3 regions of the Enterobacter sp. FW301-JW81 genome follow, and region 3 is predicted to be linked to each of the others. Evidence: predicted binding sites of a transcription regulator. Region 3 holds the regulator's gene; each other region holds the start of a gene.
What was found. The regulator PurR, encoded in region 3, represses purine synthesis genes. The targets are predictions, from matches to a motif close to CANGCAAACGTTTGCNTG.
Positions count from the first base shown of each region.

Region 1 (5,459 bases), 230 kb from region 3:
ACCTGGCCACCGTTGTGTTTACCGATTTTCAACGCGTCTTTCTCGGACGGGAAACCGTAGAACTGATCGCCATTCGGTAATTCCCCGGTGAAGGCCGGGAATTTATTCTGCGCGCTGTAACGACCGTCCGACTGGAACCAGGAGAAGACCTTGCGCACCGGCTGGATCGGCAGGTCCGGCAGCAGGCGCGTGACCCAGGTTCCTGCACTGACCAGCAGGCGGGACGCTGAGTATTCGCCGTCAAGGGTGGTCACCGTAACGCCATCAGCGTCATGCGTGATGGCATCCACCGGACAGTTGAACAGCTGCGCGCAGCCGGCGTTTGCGGCGAGGTCGATCCAGGTTTTGATCGCCGTTTCACAATGCAGCACGCCGGAGTTGGCTTCAAAGAGGCCAATATAATCGTCCGGGACGGTAATTTCAGGCCAGCGCGCCGTAATGCCCGCCGCGTCAAGCTTTTCAACCTCTAGATTAAAGGCAGTCGCGCTGCGTTCGACGCCGGCGAGAAATTCCGAATGAGCCGGGCCAAGATTGATAACCCCAGTACGGTCGAAAATACGCTCTTCGGTCTGTTTCGCCAGCTCGTCCCACAGCGTCTGGGCGCGAAGCACCAGCGGCACATAGCGCTCGCCTTCACCATACGCATGGCGTATGAGGCGGGTGTCGCCATGATGGCTACCCTCCGCATGGGGAGGACGATGGGCGTCAATCATCAGGACGTTCAGACCTGCCTGTGTCGCGTAATAACCTGCGGCGGAACCCACGGAGCCGCTACCAATAATGATTAAGTCGTATCTCATATGCGTCTCGTAAACTTACGTTTTGTTAGCAGAGTAATTAACAACGCGGGGTTAGACAAGGGAGAAATAAATAAGGCACCGCGAGGGTGCCTGTTGAGTGAAAAGTGGGCATACGGTTAGTGCCGCTTATACTCATTTTCCTGATAGTCGCCAGATTCTATTTTTGCAATACCTGCTTCTAAAATAGAAATAAACTGACGGGCGACGTCTGTTGTTAGCCACAGCGTCTGTCCAACTTCCGCTTCTTCACGGTTGAGTTGATTCGGGGTCTGGTAGTGCAAACGCAGCATCAGCGCATCGTAGCTATCTACGGTACTGATATCCCAGCCAACAAGTGGATGGGTCTGGATCACTTCACTATTCTTTTCCATTATAACCCCCTTAATGCGTGTTAGAAGACAACGGCTCTGAGGTTCAATGCATGTTTTTCTGAAAGCATCTTCAGTATATCAAGTAATAAGGGTTCCGAAGGGAAAAATAAACAGCTGGCAACACATTTTTCTGCTTTTTAGGATTGTTCGAGCAATAAAACACCATCTTGTTCACGATTCTTAAAGAAGATACCGAATTAATTTGAACTTCCAGAATGTTCAGACGAAAAAAAGCCGGGGCGACCCGGCAAAAAACACAATGAGGGAGCAGTGTTAATCAGTGATGAACCAGTCGTCTGCGCTTTCCCACGTTTCCTGCAGGATCTCGCTGATGCGATCTTTATCTTCTTTCGCAGCGCCAATGACGGACAGGTTGTTTGCCGCGGCGTAACGCACCGTTACGGCACCCGCGTTGTCGGGAAAAGTGTTGTTAATACGACGGGATAGTTCGCCTGCCAGGGCATCAAGCGCGCCGGCAGGCAGAACGGTAGTTTTGGCTATGGTGACTTCAATACGCATAAATGCCCCCTGTGTAATATACTGTTTATTTATACAGGTATATTATGGGTTTGACAACAAGGGGCTTCGGTTTTTTAACGTTTTACCGTCCAGTTTACGGTTTCACCGGCCAGGAATGGGATCAGCGTGTCATCCGTCAGCGCAATGGACTCCTCAACGTGGCTCGCTTTACGCTCCAGTTCAATGAAGGAGTCATTGACCGGCAGGCCGTAGAAGCGCGGGCCGTTGAGGGAGCAGAACGCTTCGAAATGTTCCAGGGCGTTCATCTCTTCAAATACGGTCGCGTAGCTGGCAAGTGCCGTTGGGGCGTTAAAACAGCCTGCACAGCCGCAGCTCGCCTCTTTACGATGGCGGGCGTGAGGCGCGGAATCGGTGCCAAGGAAGGCGCGGGAGAACCCGCTGGCAACCAGCTCGCGCAGCGCCTGCTGGTGGATGTTGCGCTTGAGGATGGGCAGGCAGTACAGGTGAGGGCGCACCCCGCCCACCAGCATGTGGTTACGGTTAAACATCAGGTGCTGTGGCGTAATGGTGGCGGCGATAAGTTCATTGCCGTCACGTACATACTCTGCTGCGTCTTTGGTGGTGATATGCTCAAAGACCACCTTAAGCGCTGGCAGACGCTGGCGCAGAGGCTCCATCACGGTTTCGATAAAACGCGCTTCACGGTCGAAGATGTCAATCTCGGCATGCGTCACTTCACCATGGACCAGCAGCGGCATGCCCAGTTTCTGCATGCGTTCCAGAACCGGCATGATGGCATCAATGCTGGTGACGCCGTGGCTGGAGTTGGTGGTAGCATTCGCCGGGTAGAGTTTCGCCGCCGTGAATACGCCTTCGTTAAAACCGCGCTCCACTTCGTTCGGATCCAGTGAATCGGTCAGATAGCAGGTCATCAGCGGGGTAAAATCATGCCCCTCGGGAATGGCATCAAGGATGCGCTGGCGGTAGGCAATCGCGGCATCGACGGTGGTGACTGGCGGAACCAGGTTAGGCATAACAATCGCGCGGCCATAAATTTCGCTGGTATAAGGCACGACGGTTTTCAGCATATCGCCATCACGCAGATGGATATGCCAGTCGTCAGGGCGGCGGATTTTAAGAACCTGGGGTTGTGCAGTCATGGAAGCTCCGGCTTGTCAGGAATCAGTCATAAGGATGGCTGTTTTTGCCGGACACAAATCATAAGCGGAAACGTTTTCGTTTGCACACTTTTCCGTAAAAAAAAGGGCGCCGCAGCGCCCTTCAGGTTAATCGGTGAAAGGAATGATAATTTCTCCCGGTTTCACCTCTATGCCTTTTGCATATTTTTTCGCCAGAGCTTCACCCTTGCTTTTGTCTTCACTTAAGACGTACGCGGGCTGCTGGTTAAAATAGTTACGCAGCGACTGGTTCAGATAGGGCATCAGGGTTTGCAGAACCGGCGCCATCTTGTCCGGAGAAACCTGCGCATCGACGACTTCCATTTCCTGCAGGAAAATGGCCCCTTTCTCTTTATTGAAAACGGGCAGGGCCTTCAGCTTGAGCTTGATGTTGGCTTTCTGATTACCAAAGAGGGATGACATATCGAGGTCCGCATCACCGGCCAGGGTGACTTTGTTTGGCTCTTCCCGCCCAATCTGGCTGGTCAGATTCGTGAGCACGATATGCGCGTCCGCAAGCCCCGGTACGCCAATGTCTTTAGAAAAATTGTTATGTTTTTCCAGCGCCTGATTAATTTCCTGCTCACTGACGGTATATTGCGTGAGCTGGTTACAGCCAACCAGCAGACCGCTGACAATTAATGCAGCAGCAAAGACAATTTTCTTCATAGTGTTCCTCAACGAAAAATCGGCGCTTCTGTCCTGTTACGCCAGTATGTCAGTGTGAAATAGCAGAAACCAGCAGAAAAAACTGAGAAGTGGGGCGGGAGAGATTCCCGCCCGAGGAAAAGGCTATGCGCCGGGTTCGAGCATACCGCTCGCGCTGCGTTTCGGGCTGAACTGCCACCACAGGGCAAGGAGCGTCATAAAGCCCACCGCGCCGAGCATCATCCAGGGGAGCTCGGGTTGATGTAACGCTTTGCCGGCATCAAACAACCAGCCGCCGCCGGCGTAACCTAATGCGCCACCGAGGGCCAGCCCCAGCCGGCTGAACCCCATATAGCTGCCGCGGGCGCGTGCATCCGCGAGCGAGGCGCTCAGCGTTTCACGGGCCGGTTCGGCGATGATGGAGCCGATATAGAACGTGCAAATCAGCGTAAACAGCTGCTGAAGTGAGTTCACCAGGCCGATCGGCATCATGCTCAGCGTCATCAGGAACAGGCCAGCCATCAGGCGATGCTCGAGACGAAAACGCCGTTCGCTCCAGCGGGCAATCGGATAGAGCAGCGTCAGGGAAAGTGCGGCTTCAATGGCGTACATCCACTTAACGGCAGCAGGGGTACCTGCAATGTCGTTGACCATGATCGGCAGCATCAGCATGACCTGCACAGCAAGCATGTAATACCCCGTCAGGGTCAGTACATAGGTGACAAAACGCCTGTCGCGCAGGACGCGGCCAAGTCCTTCCCGGACCGGTGCTTTAACGGTCGACAGTTTCCACGCCGGCAGGAACATGCCGTTAAACAGCGCGCACAGGATAAAGAGCACCGCGCCAGCCGCACAGACCAGGCGGAAGTCATACTGCAGCAGCCAGCTTCCCAACAGCGCGCCGATAACCGCCCCGGCACTGTCCTGCATCATCAGGATCGAGAAGAAACGGCCGCGATGCTGCGGGCGAATCAACTTCACCACCAGCGCGGTGCGCGGCGGATCGAACAGGGTGCCTCCTATACCGGAGAGGAAGCAGGAGAACCAGAGCAGCCAGGGCTCCTGGGCAATCGCCATCGTGGCAAAGCCTGCCGCGCGGAGCAGCATGCCGGTGACGATCATCGGTTTAGCACCAAAGCGGTCGGCGATGGCACCGCCAAATACGCCCAGGCCTTGCTGAACAAACTGACGCAACCCTAGCGCGATACCGACCATCAGCGCCGCCCAGCCCATTTGATCGACGAAGCGAATCGAGATGAGAGGAAACACGACGAAAAAGCCGAGTACGACCAGCATGTTATCGACCAGCAGGAAATATTTACCCAGGCTCCTGGCCTGTGATACGCGGGACATTTTCCCTCCAGGGAAAATAGGATGGTGAGCACGCTAACATTCTGCGGTGTCGCTGCGTTTTTTCCCACCCCTGCACGTGACAATATTTTTTTATCAAAAGCGCGCTTTGATAGAGAGTTCTCATCGAAAAATGTGAAAAGCGGGCAAAATGGTATGTCACTGTTTTCACAGACGGCACAGGCGCAGGTATAGTAAAGCTAATGGGTAAGCAGAAGTGACGGGAAGGAGTGGTATCGATGTTTGGCTATCGCAGTAATGTGCCAAAAGTGCGTCTGACAACGGACAGGCTGGTCGTTCGTCTGGTGCATGAGCGTGATGCCTGGCGTCTGGCGGATTATTACGCCGAGAATCGCCAGTTTTTAAAACCCTGGGAACCCGTTCGGGATGAGAGCCATTGTTACCCTTCCGGCTGGCAGGCGCGCCTCAGCATGATTACGGAATTTCACAAGCAGGGCAGCGCGTTTTATTTCGCGCTGCTCGATCCTGAAGAGAAAGAGATTATCGGGATCGCCAATTTTTCAAACGTGGTGCGCGGATCGTTTCACGCCTGTTACCTGGGCTACTCCATTGGTCAGAAATGGCAGGGGCAGGGGCTAATGTATGAGGCGCTGACGGTGGCGATCCGCTAC
Region 1 is NZ_JBYTBA010000001.1:390,911-396,369, forward strand. Features, by position in the region: gene solA (N-methyl-L-tryptophan oxidase) at 1-800, opposite strand, end outside; gene bssS (biofilm formation regulator BssS) at 917-1,171, opposite strand; gene dinI (DNA damage-inducible protein I) at 1,445-1,690, opposite strand; gene pyrC (dihydroorotase) at 1,765-2,811, opposite strand; gene AC3WOK_RS01840 (lipoprotein) at 2,938-3,498, opposite strand; gene mdtH (multidrug efflux MFS transporter MdtH) at 3,622-4,830, opposite strand; gene rimJ (ribosomal protein S5-alanine N-acetyltransferase) at 5,067-5,459, shown strand, end outside.
Region 1: pyrC (dihydroorotase) is a predicted target of PurR. The motif match lies at 2,875-2,892, and genes of this name have one in related genera.

Region 2 (5,459 bases), on a different contig from region 3:
CGAATACACCGCCTGCAGACGTATAACGTCCCCGCCTTCGCGCGCAGCGATATAGCGCATCGCCGCCAGATGACACACGGTAAACGTGCCGCAGTGAAGAATTTGCGCCAAAATCAGCCACGGCAGATCGGTCGTCCAGCCCATAATGCCCCAGCGCGCCACGCCGCACACGGCGGAGAGCAGCAGCAGGTCACGCGCGCCAAAGCGACGAAACAGCTTTTTGCTCAGAGCGAATATAACGACTTCGGCCACTACCCCCAGCGACCACAGATAGCCAACGGCAGAAGCAGAATATCCCGCCCCCTGCCAGTAGATGGCGCTGAACCCATAGTACGCCGCGTGTGCCCCCTGAAGCAGACAAACACACGCCAGAAAACGCCAGCTTTGTGCAACCAGGCTCCGCCAGGCGGGCCAGCCTGCACTCTCCTGATGGCGGCTTTCCCCTTGCGGCATTATCGACGGCCGCAGCAGCATGCCCAGAAGCATAGAGGCAATACCGATGCTTAACAGGGCAAGAATGGCGCGGTAATCGTAAAGGCTGACCAGTTTACCCACCAGCGCAGAGCCAATCACAAACGCAATAGAGCCCCACAGGCGCACGCGACCGTAGTCCATGGTGATCTGCTTTTGCCAGGTGTTCGCCAGGGCATCCGTCAGCGGCACCAGCGGTGAGAAGAACAGGTTAAAGCCAACCATCACCACCATCAGCCAGGCAAACTGGTGGCTGACCCAGAAGCAGGCCACAAAGACCAGCGTCAGCAGGGCAAGAATGCGCACGGCCTTGATCAGTAAGGAGGGATCGCTGACGCGCGGGGCAATCAGCAGGCTGCCGAGGAAACGCGCCACCAGCCCGGCCCCCAGCAGGACACCAATGGTCTCAGGAGTCAGGCCGATACCCTTGAGCCAGACGCTCCAGAAAGGCAGAAAAATACCGTAGCTAAAGAAATAGGTGAAATAACTGAGCGCCAGCCAGCGCGTGGAATGCAAGACCATGAATCCCTCCCGAAATCGAGGCCATAGTCTGGCGAGAATATAAAAATTAAGCAAGTCGATAGCCTGCTATAAATTAACGAAAAATTAACATATTGTGCAGTCGTCTGGCTTATGGCAGGGAATGCAAATGTGTATTACGTTTAAATTACTCCACTTGCAGAGGTATTTCTGCCATGAACTCACTTCGTTATCTCGATTTTGGTCAGTCGCGTCACCTGCTGCTGTTGATTGGTCGCATCGCGCTTGTCGTGCTGTTTATTATCTTTGGTTATCCAAAACTGACGGGGTTTAGCGGCACCGTACAATATATGACGTCGCTGGGCACGCCGATGCCCATGCTGGCGGCCATTATCGCGGTGGTGATGGAAGTGCCTGCCGCCATTCTGATCGTGCTGGGCTTTTTCACCCGCCCTATCGCGGTACTGTTTGTGTTCTACACGCTGGGCACGGCGGTAATTGGTCATCACTACTGGGATATGACCGGCGACGCGGTCGTACCGAATATGATCAACTTCTACAAGAATATCAGTATTGCGGGTGCCTTTATTTTACTGGCAATCGTGGGCCCCGGCGCCATTTCCCTGGACCGGCGTTAAGCCATAAAAAAAGGCCGCAAGCGCGGCCTTTTTTATTTCTGTACAGCAGAGGAATTATGCGTATACCGGGAAGCGTGCGCAGATATCCAGAACTTTACCTTTAACGCGCTCGATAACCGCTTCGTCATTGATGTTGTCCAGAACGTCACACATCCAGCCAGCCAGCTCTTTCACTTCCGCTTCTTTAAAGCCGCGGCGAGTCACGGCCGGAGAACCGATACGGATGCCGGACGTTACAAACGGGCTCTTCGGATCGTTTGGCACGCTGTTTTTGTTCACGGTGATGTTGGCACGGCCCAGGGCAGCGTCAGCTTCTTTACCGGTCAGGTTCTTATCAACCAGATCCAGCAGGAACAGGTGGTTTTCAGTCCCGCCAGACACCACTTTGTAGCCGCGGTTCAGGAACACTTCCACCATCGCTTTGGCGTTTTTGGCAACCTGCTGCTGGTAAACTTTGAACTCTGGCTCCATCGCTTCTTTCAGTGCTACCGCTTTTGCCGCGATAACGTGCATCAGCGGGCCGCCCTGCGCGCTTGGGAACACGGCGGAGTTCAGTTTTTTGTACAGCTCTTCATCACCGCCTTTCGCCAGGATCAGGCCACCGCGTGGACCCGCCAGGGTTTTGTGGGTGGTAGTGGTCACAACGTGAGCGTGTGGAACCGGGTTCGGGTAAACGCCTGCGGCAATCAGACCGGCAACGTGCGCCATGTCGACGAACAGATAAGCGCCGATGCTGTCTGCGATTTCACGCATTTTTGCCCAGTCAACGATACCGGAGTAAGCAGAGAAACCACCGATGATCATCTTCGGCTTGTGCTCTTTGGCCTGCTTAGCCATGTCTTCGTAGTCAATTTTGCCGGACTCATCAATACCGTAAGGGATGATGTTGTACAGTTTGCCGGAGAAGTTAACCGGGGAGCCGTGAGTCAGGTGGCCGCCCTGCGCCAGGTTCATACCCAGAACGGTATCGCCCGGCTGCAGCAGCGCGGTGTAGACCGCGAAGTTAGCCTGAGAGCCAGAGTGCGGCTGGACGTTCGCGTAGTCAGCGCCAAAGAGTTCTTTCGCACGGTCGATAGCCAGCTGCTCAACGATATCAACGTACTCGCAACCGCCGTAATAGCGCTTGCCCGGGTAACCTTCAGCATATTTGTTAGTCAGCTGAGAACCCTGCGCCTGCATAACTCGCGGGCTGGTGTAGTTTTCGGAGGCGATCAGTTCGATGTGCTCTTCCTGACGTACTTTTTCCTGCTCCATAGCCTGCCACAGTTCGGCATCATAATCGGCAATGTTCATTTCACGCTTTAACATCCGCATCTCCTGACTCAGCTAACAAGTAAATTTTGGCCTGAAAAGGCAGTCCTATTGGACGACGGGCAACAGTATAACTGATTAGTTCTGTGATAACAGGTCTTGACAAACGATTTTACGCAAACGTTTTCCTTCGCGCCACGCAAGGGTTTGAGGAATAAAGCTCTCGCCCTTTTCAGCGGATTTCTTTTCAGGTTTGTGATGCATATTTTTCATCTTGCAAAGATCCATTTACAAAGCAGGGTTATTTTTTATAAGATGCATATAAAATACATCATTAAGATCACATCGTAAGGAAGCTGCTATGCTCGACGCTCAAACCATCGCTACCGTTAAAGCCACTATTCCCCTGCTGGTGGAAACCGGTCCTAAACTCACCGCCCATTTCTACGATCGCATGTTCACGCACAACCCGGAGCTCAAAGAGATTTTCAACATGAGCAACCAGCGTAACGGCGATCAGCGCGAAGCCCTGTTCAATGCTATCGCGGCCTACGCCAGCAATATTGAGAACCTGGCAGCGCTGCTGCCTGCGGTGGAGAAAATTGCGCAGAAACATACCAGCTTCCAGATCAAACCCGAGCAGTACAACATAGTGGGCGCTCACCTGCTGGCAACGCTGGACGAAATGTTTAGCCCGGGTCAGGAGGTTCTGGACGCGTGGGGCAAAGCCTACGGCGTGCTGGCAAACGTATTTATCAACCGTGAAGCACAGATCTACAGCGAAAACGCCGGCAAGAAAGGTGGCTGGGCAGGAACCCGCGCGTTCCGCATCGTTGAGAAAACGCCGCGCAGCGCTTTAATCACCAGCTTCGAATTTGAACCGGTGGACGGTCAGCCGGTGGCCGATTATCAGCCAGGGCAGTATCTGGGCGTATGGCTTAAGCCTGAAGGTTTCCCGCACCAGGAGATCCGCCAGTATTCCCTCACCCGCAAGCCAAACGGCAAAGGCTATCGCATTGCGGTGAAGCGCGAGGACGGCGGTCAGGTATCCACCTGGCTGCACAACGAAGCTAGCGTAGGCGATGTGGTTCATCTGGCCGCGCCTGCGGGCGATTTCTTTATGACCGTTGACGGCAATACGCCAGTGACGCTGATCTCTGCGGGTGTCGGTCAAACGCCAATGCTGGCGATGCTCGATACGCTGGCAAAAGCAAAGCACGACGCCCAGGTAAACTGGTTCCACGCCGCCGAGAACGGTGATGTCCATGCCTTCGCTGATGAAGTGAAAACGCTCGGGGCGTCCCTACCGCGTTTCACTGCGCACACCTGGTATCGCCTGCCGACGGAGGCGGACCGCGCAGCCGCTCGCTTTGACAGCGAAGGGCTGATGAATTTAAGCCAGCATGAAGCCGCGTTTAGCGCGCCGGATATGCAGTTCTACGTCTGTGGGCCGGTGGCGTTTATGCAGTATGCCGCGAAGCAGCTGGTCGAGCTGGGCGTGAATAAAGACAACATTCATTACGAATGTTTTGGGCCGCATAAGGTGCTGTAATGAAAAAGCCCCTCGTTCGAGGGGCTTTTTTTTGCCGGGTGGCGGCTGCGCCTTACCCGGCCTACAAAACCGTTGGCAATGTTAAATCGCGGCGTCGTCTTCTTCGCCGGTACGGATACGGATCACGCGCGCCACGTCAAAGACGAAGATTTTACCGTCGCCGATTTTGCCCGTCTGCGCCGTGCGGATAATGGTATCCACACAGGTGTCCACGATATCGTCGCTCACCACGATTTCAATTTTTACTTTCGGCAGAAAGTCCACCATGTACTCTGCGCCACGGTAAAGCTCGGTGTGGCCTTTCTGACGACCAAAACCTTTCACTTCCGTCACGGTCATCCCGGTGATGCCGACTTCCGCCAGCGCTTCACGTACGTCATCCAGTTTGAAAGGTTTAATAATCGCATCAATTTTTTTCATGGTGGGTCCTTAAACTCTTGCCTGTAAGCTGCCTCGTAATCGATTGCTCACAGTATCATATTCAATCGAATTTTGCGGTACTACTCTTTAAAATCGTTGGCTTCAAGCTCATGACGCGACAGCAGCTTGTAGAACTCAGTGCGGTTACGTCCGGCCATGCGCGCCGCGTGGGTCACGTTGCCTTTGGTTATCTGCAATAGCTTGCGCAGATAGTTAAGCTCGAACTGATTCCGCGCTTCGGCAAACGTCGGCAGCGCCGTGTTTTCCCCTTCCAGCGCCTGCTCCACCAGCGCGTCGCTGATCACCGGTGAGGACGTCAGCGCCACGCACTGCTCAATCACGTTGACCAGCTGACGCACGTTACCCGGCCAGCTTGCCGTCATCAGTCGTTTCATCGCATCAGTGGAAAACGCGCGCACGAACGGTTTATGACGATCGGCCGCCTGGCGCAAAAGATGGTTCGCCAGCAGCGGAATGTCTTCCGCACGCTCGGCCAGCGCCGGGATCTTCAGGTTCACGACGTTCAGGCGGTAGTAGAGATCTTCGCGAAACTCGTTGCGGGCCATCACTTTCGGCAGGTCGCGGTGCGTTGCCGAAATAATACGCACGTTAATATCGATGTCGCGATTGCTACCCAGCGGGCGGAC
Region 2 is NZ_JBYTBA010000002.1:37,483-42,941, reverse strand. Features, by position in the region: gene AC3WOK_RS07180 (3-phenylpropionate MFS transporter) at 1-993, opposite strand, end outside; gene AC3WOK_RS07175 (DoxX family protein) at 1,167-1,589, shown strand; gene glyA (serine hydroxymethyltransferase) at 1,644-2,897, opposite strand; gene hmpA (NO-inducible flavohemoprotein) at 3,202-4,392, shown strand; gene glnB (nitrogen regulatory protein P-II) at 4,474-4,812, opposite strand; gene glrR (two-component system response regulator GlrR) at 4,893-5,459, opposite strand, start outside.
Region 2: glyA (serine hydroxymethyltransferase) is a predicted target of PurR. The motif match lies at 3,014-3,031, and genes of this name have one in related genera.

Region 3 (5,459 bases):
GTGCTTTACTGTTTACATCACTCACTTTCACGCCAGTGGCAAACGCCTCTCAGCAGGCGCGGCATTCTGCCGTACAAAAAAACCATCTGGTGAAAACCACAGAACGTAAGAAAAAAACCACCGCTAAGAACGACAAGAAAAAAACAGCCACACAGACTAAAAAGACCGCTTCCAGCAAGACGAAAACAAAATCTTCCCGCACTGCCCACACCGCCAAAAGCAAAGCTTCGCAAACCGCCGCCAACCTCGTTACTGAAAAATGCATCACGCGCAAAGGCCACAAGGCGAAGTGCACAAAGGTCTCGAAAATAGCGGAAGTGCATAAAGTGCGCGTACAGAAAGCGCAGAAAACCGCGATGAACAAGCTGATGGGGCAGATTGGAAAACCTTATCACTGGGGTGGCAGTTCGCCACGTACCGGTTTTGACTGCAGCGGCCTCGTCTATTACGCCTATAAAGATCTGGTCAAGTTCCGCATTCCTCGTACTGCCAATGAGATGTACCACCTGCGCGATGCTTCCCCGGTTGACCGCGGTGAGCTGGAAAATGGCGATCTGGTGTTCTTCCGCACTCAGGGCCGCGGCACGGCTGACCACGTTGGCGTTTATGTCGGCAACGGAAAATTCATCCAGTCACCGCGTAGCGGCCAGGATATTCAGATCACCTCTCTCAGTGAAGACTACTGGGTACGTCACTACGTCGGCGCGCGTCGCGTGATGACACCGAAAACCATTCGCTAACCCCTGCCCTGCCACGCCCGTGGCAGGGTAAGTTCCTCTTTTGCATACCCTTTCAATTTGCTATCCTGTCCCTGTTGTCTGTGTGGTTATTGGCAACGCAAAATACAATAAGGAGAGAAGCAATGTCGTTCGAATTACCTGCACTACCGTATGCAAAAGACGCCCTGGCACCGCACATTTCTGCGGAAACCCTGGAATATCATTACGGCAAGCATCACCAGACGTACGTCACCAACCTGAACAACCTGATCAAGGGCACCGATTTCGAAGGCAAAACGCTGGAAGAGATCGTCCGCAGCTCAGAGGGTGGCGTATTTAACAACGCCGCTCAGGTGTGGAATCACACCTTCTACTGGCACTGCCTGGCACCGAATGCCGGTGGTGAGCCTGCCGGTGAACTGGCTGCCGCCATCAACGCCGCATTTGGCAGCTTCGCGGATTTCAAAGCGAAGTTCACCGATGCCGCGATCAAGAACTTCGGCTCTGGCTGGACGTGGCTGGTCAAAGAAGCTGATGGCAAACTGGCTATCGTTTCTACGTCTAACGCGGGCACCCCGCTGACCACCAGCGCTAAGCCGCTGATGACCGTAGACGTTTGGGAACACGCTTACTACATTGATTACCGTAACGCGCGTCCTAACTACCTGGAGCACTTCTGGGCGCTGGTTAACTGGGACTTTGTGGCGAAGAACTTCGCCGCGTAAGAGACACGCAGAAGGGCTCGCCCTTCTGCGTTTTTGGTTTATTCAGCAGCGCAGGCTGCTTCCGGCTGTTTACGACCCGACATCATCACCAGCAGCAGGCCGAGGGCGGCAATGATTGCCCCCATCACCGGCACAAAGCTGTACCCCAGCCCCCCTGAAATCACGGCCCCACCGGCCGCCGCACCGAGTGCATTGCCCAGGTTGAAGGCACCAATATTGACCGAAGATGAGAGACCCGGCGCTTCATGCGCGACACGCATCACGCGCATCTGCAGCGGTGGAACCACGGCAAAGGTTGCGGCACCCCAGACGACCATCGCAATGGCGGCCCCATACTCGTTACGCGCCAGCCACGGAATGGCGATCATGATGACAATCAGCAGGGTTAAGAAGCCCTTCAGCGTCCCGCTCACGGAACGGTCGGCAAATTTCCCACCCAGATAGTTGCCAATCGAGAAGCCCACGCCAATCAGCACCAGCATTGCGGTAACAAAGAGAGGCGTCGCGTGGGTGATGTCATGCAACACCGGCGAAATGTAGGTGTAAAGGGTGAACATCGCCCCTGCCCCCAGGACGGTGGTGAGCAGCGCGGAGAGCACCTGCGGGCGCATCAGCACCGAAAGCTCTCTGCGCACGTCAGGACGTTCCCCCGCTCTGCCTTTTGGCAAGGAGAAGAACAGCGCCACCATGGCAATCACGCCTAGCCCGGCGGTCGCCAGGAAGGACATACGCCAGCCGATCGCTTCACCCAGCCAGGTCGCCGCAGGCACCCCGCCAATGTTGGCAATCGTCAGGCCCATAAACATGGTTGCCACGGCGCTCGCCTGCTTGTGTTTTGGCACCACGCTTGCCGCCACGACCGACCCCAGCCCAAAGAACGCGCCGTGGTTAAGGCTGGTCAGAATGCGAGACAGCATCAGCGTGGTGTAGTCCGGCGCAATGGCGGAAAGCACGTTGCCCAGGGTGAAAATCGCCATCAGGAAAATCAGCGCATTGCGGCGCGCGCGGTGCGAAAGGAGAAGCGTCATCAGCGGCGCGCCTACCATCACGCCGATTGCGTAGGCGCTGATTAACATGCCTGCAGCAGGGATCGAGACGTCCACGCCCCGGGCAATAACAGGCAGTAACCCCATCGGGGAGAATTCAGTGGTGCCAATCCCAAAAGCGCCAATCGCCAGGGCCAGCAGGGGAAAATTGATTTTCATGCGTCAACTCCGGATGCCGTGTCATATGGGGACACAGAACAAAGAAGCCGAAAGCATGACATCAATCACAAAAAATTAGAAGTTAACAAAATGGCAAAAGATTTTTGCATGAGAAGTAACAATTGGGGCGATCGGGAGGGAGAACGCTCTCCCTCCGCGTAAATCAGTGCAGCGCAGCCGTCAGACCGGCAGCGACAATCAGAGCCAGCACAATAACGGTGGTGAACAGCGAAAACTTCAGATCGGAACTCATCAATTTTTCTCCTTTTAATCCCCCCACGAAAAGTGAGCCTGCTCATTTTTGCACAGTTTACGTCAAAAATCTTCCTGGATTTAAACTGATAAACACTTTACCTCTTCCCCTTTTCATCAAGATAGGACAAAATTCCACGCTAAATTTATTAGCGTACCGGCCATTGACCCCCTCCTGACGTCCCGTGTCGTTTTCCCGGCGTGCCGCAACTCAACATTGCGAAATAAGGGTGAGAGAAGGCAAACGTTTACCTTCAAGTTTTTCAGGAGTTTAGGATATGGTCTGGAGTGACATTTAATGGCAACAATTAAAGACGTAGCAAAACGCGCAAACGTTTCCACTACAACCGTATCACATGTTATTAACAAAACCCGCTTCGTGGCGGAAGAGACGCGCAATGCCGTCTGGGCCGCGATCAAAGAGCTGCACTATTCGCCAAGTGCGGTTGCGCGAAGCCTCAAGGTTAATCACACCAAATCTATTGGATTGCTGGCCACCAGCAGTGAAGCGGCCTATTTTGCCGAGATCATTGAAGCAGTTGAGAAAAACTGCTTCCAGAAAGGCTATACCCTGATTCTGGGCAACGCGTGGAACAGCATTGAAAAACAGCGCGCCTACCTGTCGATGATGGCGCAAAAGCGTGTTGATGGCCTGCTGGTGATGTGTTCCGAGTATCCGGAGTCCGTGCTGTCCATGCTCGAAGAGTATCGCCATATTCCGATGGTGGTGATGGACTGGGGCGAAGCGCGCGCGGACTTCACCGATTCCGTTATCGATAACGCCTTTGAAGGCGGCTATATGGCCGGTCGTTACCTGATCGAACGCGGTCACCGCGAGATTGGCGTGATCCCGGGTCCGCTGGAGCGCAACACCGGCGCGGGCCGTCTGGCCGGCTTCATGAAAGCAATGGAAGAAGCGCTGATCAACGTGCCGGAAAACTGGATCGTGCAGGGCGACTTTGAGCCGGAGTCGGGCTACCGCGCTATGCAGCAGATCGTCTCCCAGCAGCATCGTCCGACCGCCGTGTTCTGCGGGGGCGACATCATGGCGATGGGCGCGCTCTGCGCCGCCGATGAGCTGGGCCTGCGCGTACCGCAGGATATTTCCGTGATCGGGTATGATAACGTGCGTAACGCGCGCTACTTTACGCCAGCGTTGACCACCATTCACCAGCCGAAAGATTCGCTGGGCGAAACGGCCTTCAACATGCTGATGGACAGGATCGTCAACAAGCGCGAAGAGTCGCAGTCCATTGAAGTTCACCCGCGCCTTATCGAACGCCGTTCCGTTGCGGATGGCCCGTTCCGCGACTACCGTCGTTAATCGCTCTACGGGGCCAGCTACGCTGGCTCCCGTAACCACTCCCGGTTCAGCGTTTCGCTGTCTCCCAGATAATCCAGAAGCCAGTCCATGGCGGGTGAGACGTCATTTTGCTGCCAGGTGAGGCAGCAGGCCGCATCCGGGAAGGGATTCTCCAGCGTCAGTTCAACCCATTCTCCGGTATCGATTTTTGGGCGCGCAAAGTGCACGGGCACCATCGCGACGCACAGCCCGGCGCTGAGGCACGTCGCCGACGATTCCCAGTCAGGGGCCACCACCCGCCGCTGGTTATCCAGAAGCCAGGTGATACGCTTGGGTAATGAACGGGAGGTATCCTCCAGCACCAGTGAAGGCCAGTTGCGTAGCGTATCGTCGCTCAACGGCCCTTCCATTGCCGCCAGCGGATGATCGCGTGCCACCACGCACTTCCAGCTCAGCATGCCCATATCGCGAAAGGCGTAACGTCCCCCGACCGGGATCGCCTGCGTGGCCCCAATCGCCATCTCTGCCCTGCCGTCCGCCAGCGCATCCCAGACGCCGTTGAACACCTCCTGCGAGACCCGCAGCTCGACGTCAGAAAAATGCCGATAGAAATCGACGATCATTTGCCGGGTGCGTTCCGGCTTAACGATATTATCCACCGCGATGGAAAGATGCCCCCGCCAGCCGTTGGCGATCTGCTGACACTGTTCGCGGGTGATCTGCATTTTTTTGATAACAGAACGCCCTTCCTTCAAAAACCACGCGCCGGCGGGCGTTAATTCGACATCACGATGGCGCCGTTCAAACAGCGGAACCGCCAGCCACTCTTCGAGCTGACGCACGGTGTAGCTGATAGCCGAAGGGACGCGGTGCAGCTCCTGCGCCGCACCGCTAAAGCTGCCGTTACGCGCGACAGCATCGACCACTTCAAGAGAATAATCTGACCACATTTTCTGCCTGCAAAATTTTTGAATGCACCCGCCAAATATTAGCGTTTCACAAGCGGCTTTGCACTCCCTACACTCAGCGCCAACGTACACCTGCCTCCTTAAGGAGAATAAAATAATGCAACCCAGGAAAGGTTTTTTAGTCTGGCTCGGCGGCTTAAGCGTGCTGGGCTTTTTGGCCACCGATATGTACCTGCCGGCTTTCGCCGCTATGCAGGAAGATCTGCAGACGCCTGCCGCGGCCATCAGCGCCAGCCTGAGTTTGTTCCTCGCCGGTTTTGCTTTCGCACAGCTGCTCTGGGGACCGC
Region 3 is NZ_JBYTBA010000001.1:624,502-629,960, reverse strand. Features, by position in the region: gene AC3WOK_RS03020 (C40 family peptidase) at 1-740, shown strand, start outside; gene sodB (superoxide dismutase [Fe]) at 863-1,444, shown strand; gene AC3WOK_RS03010 (MFS transporter) at 1,483-2,649, opposite strand; gene cydH (cytochrome bd-I oxidase subunit CydH) at 2,813-2,902, opposite strand; gene purR (HTH-type transcriptional repressor PurR) at 3,200-4,225, shown strand; gene punR (DNA-binding transcriptional activator PunR) at 4,243-5,154, opposite strand; gene punC (purine nucleoside transporter PunC) at 5,270-5,459, shown strand, end outside.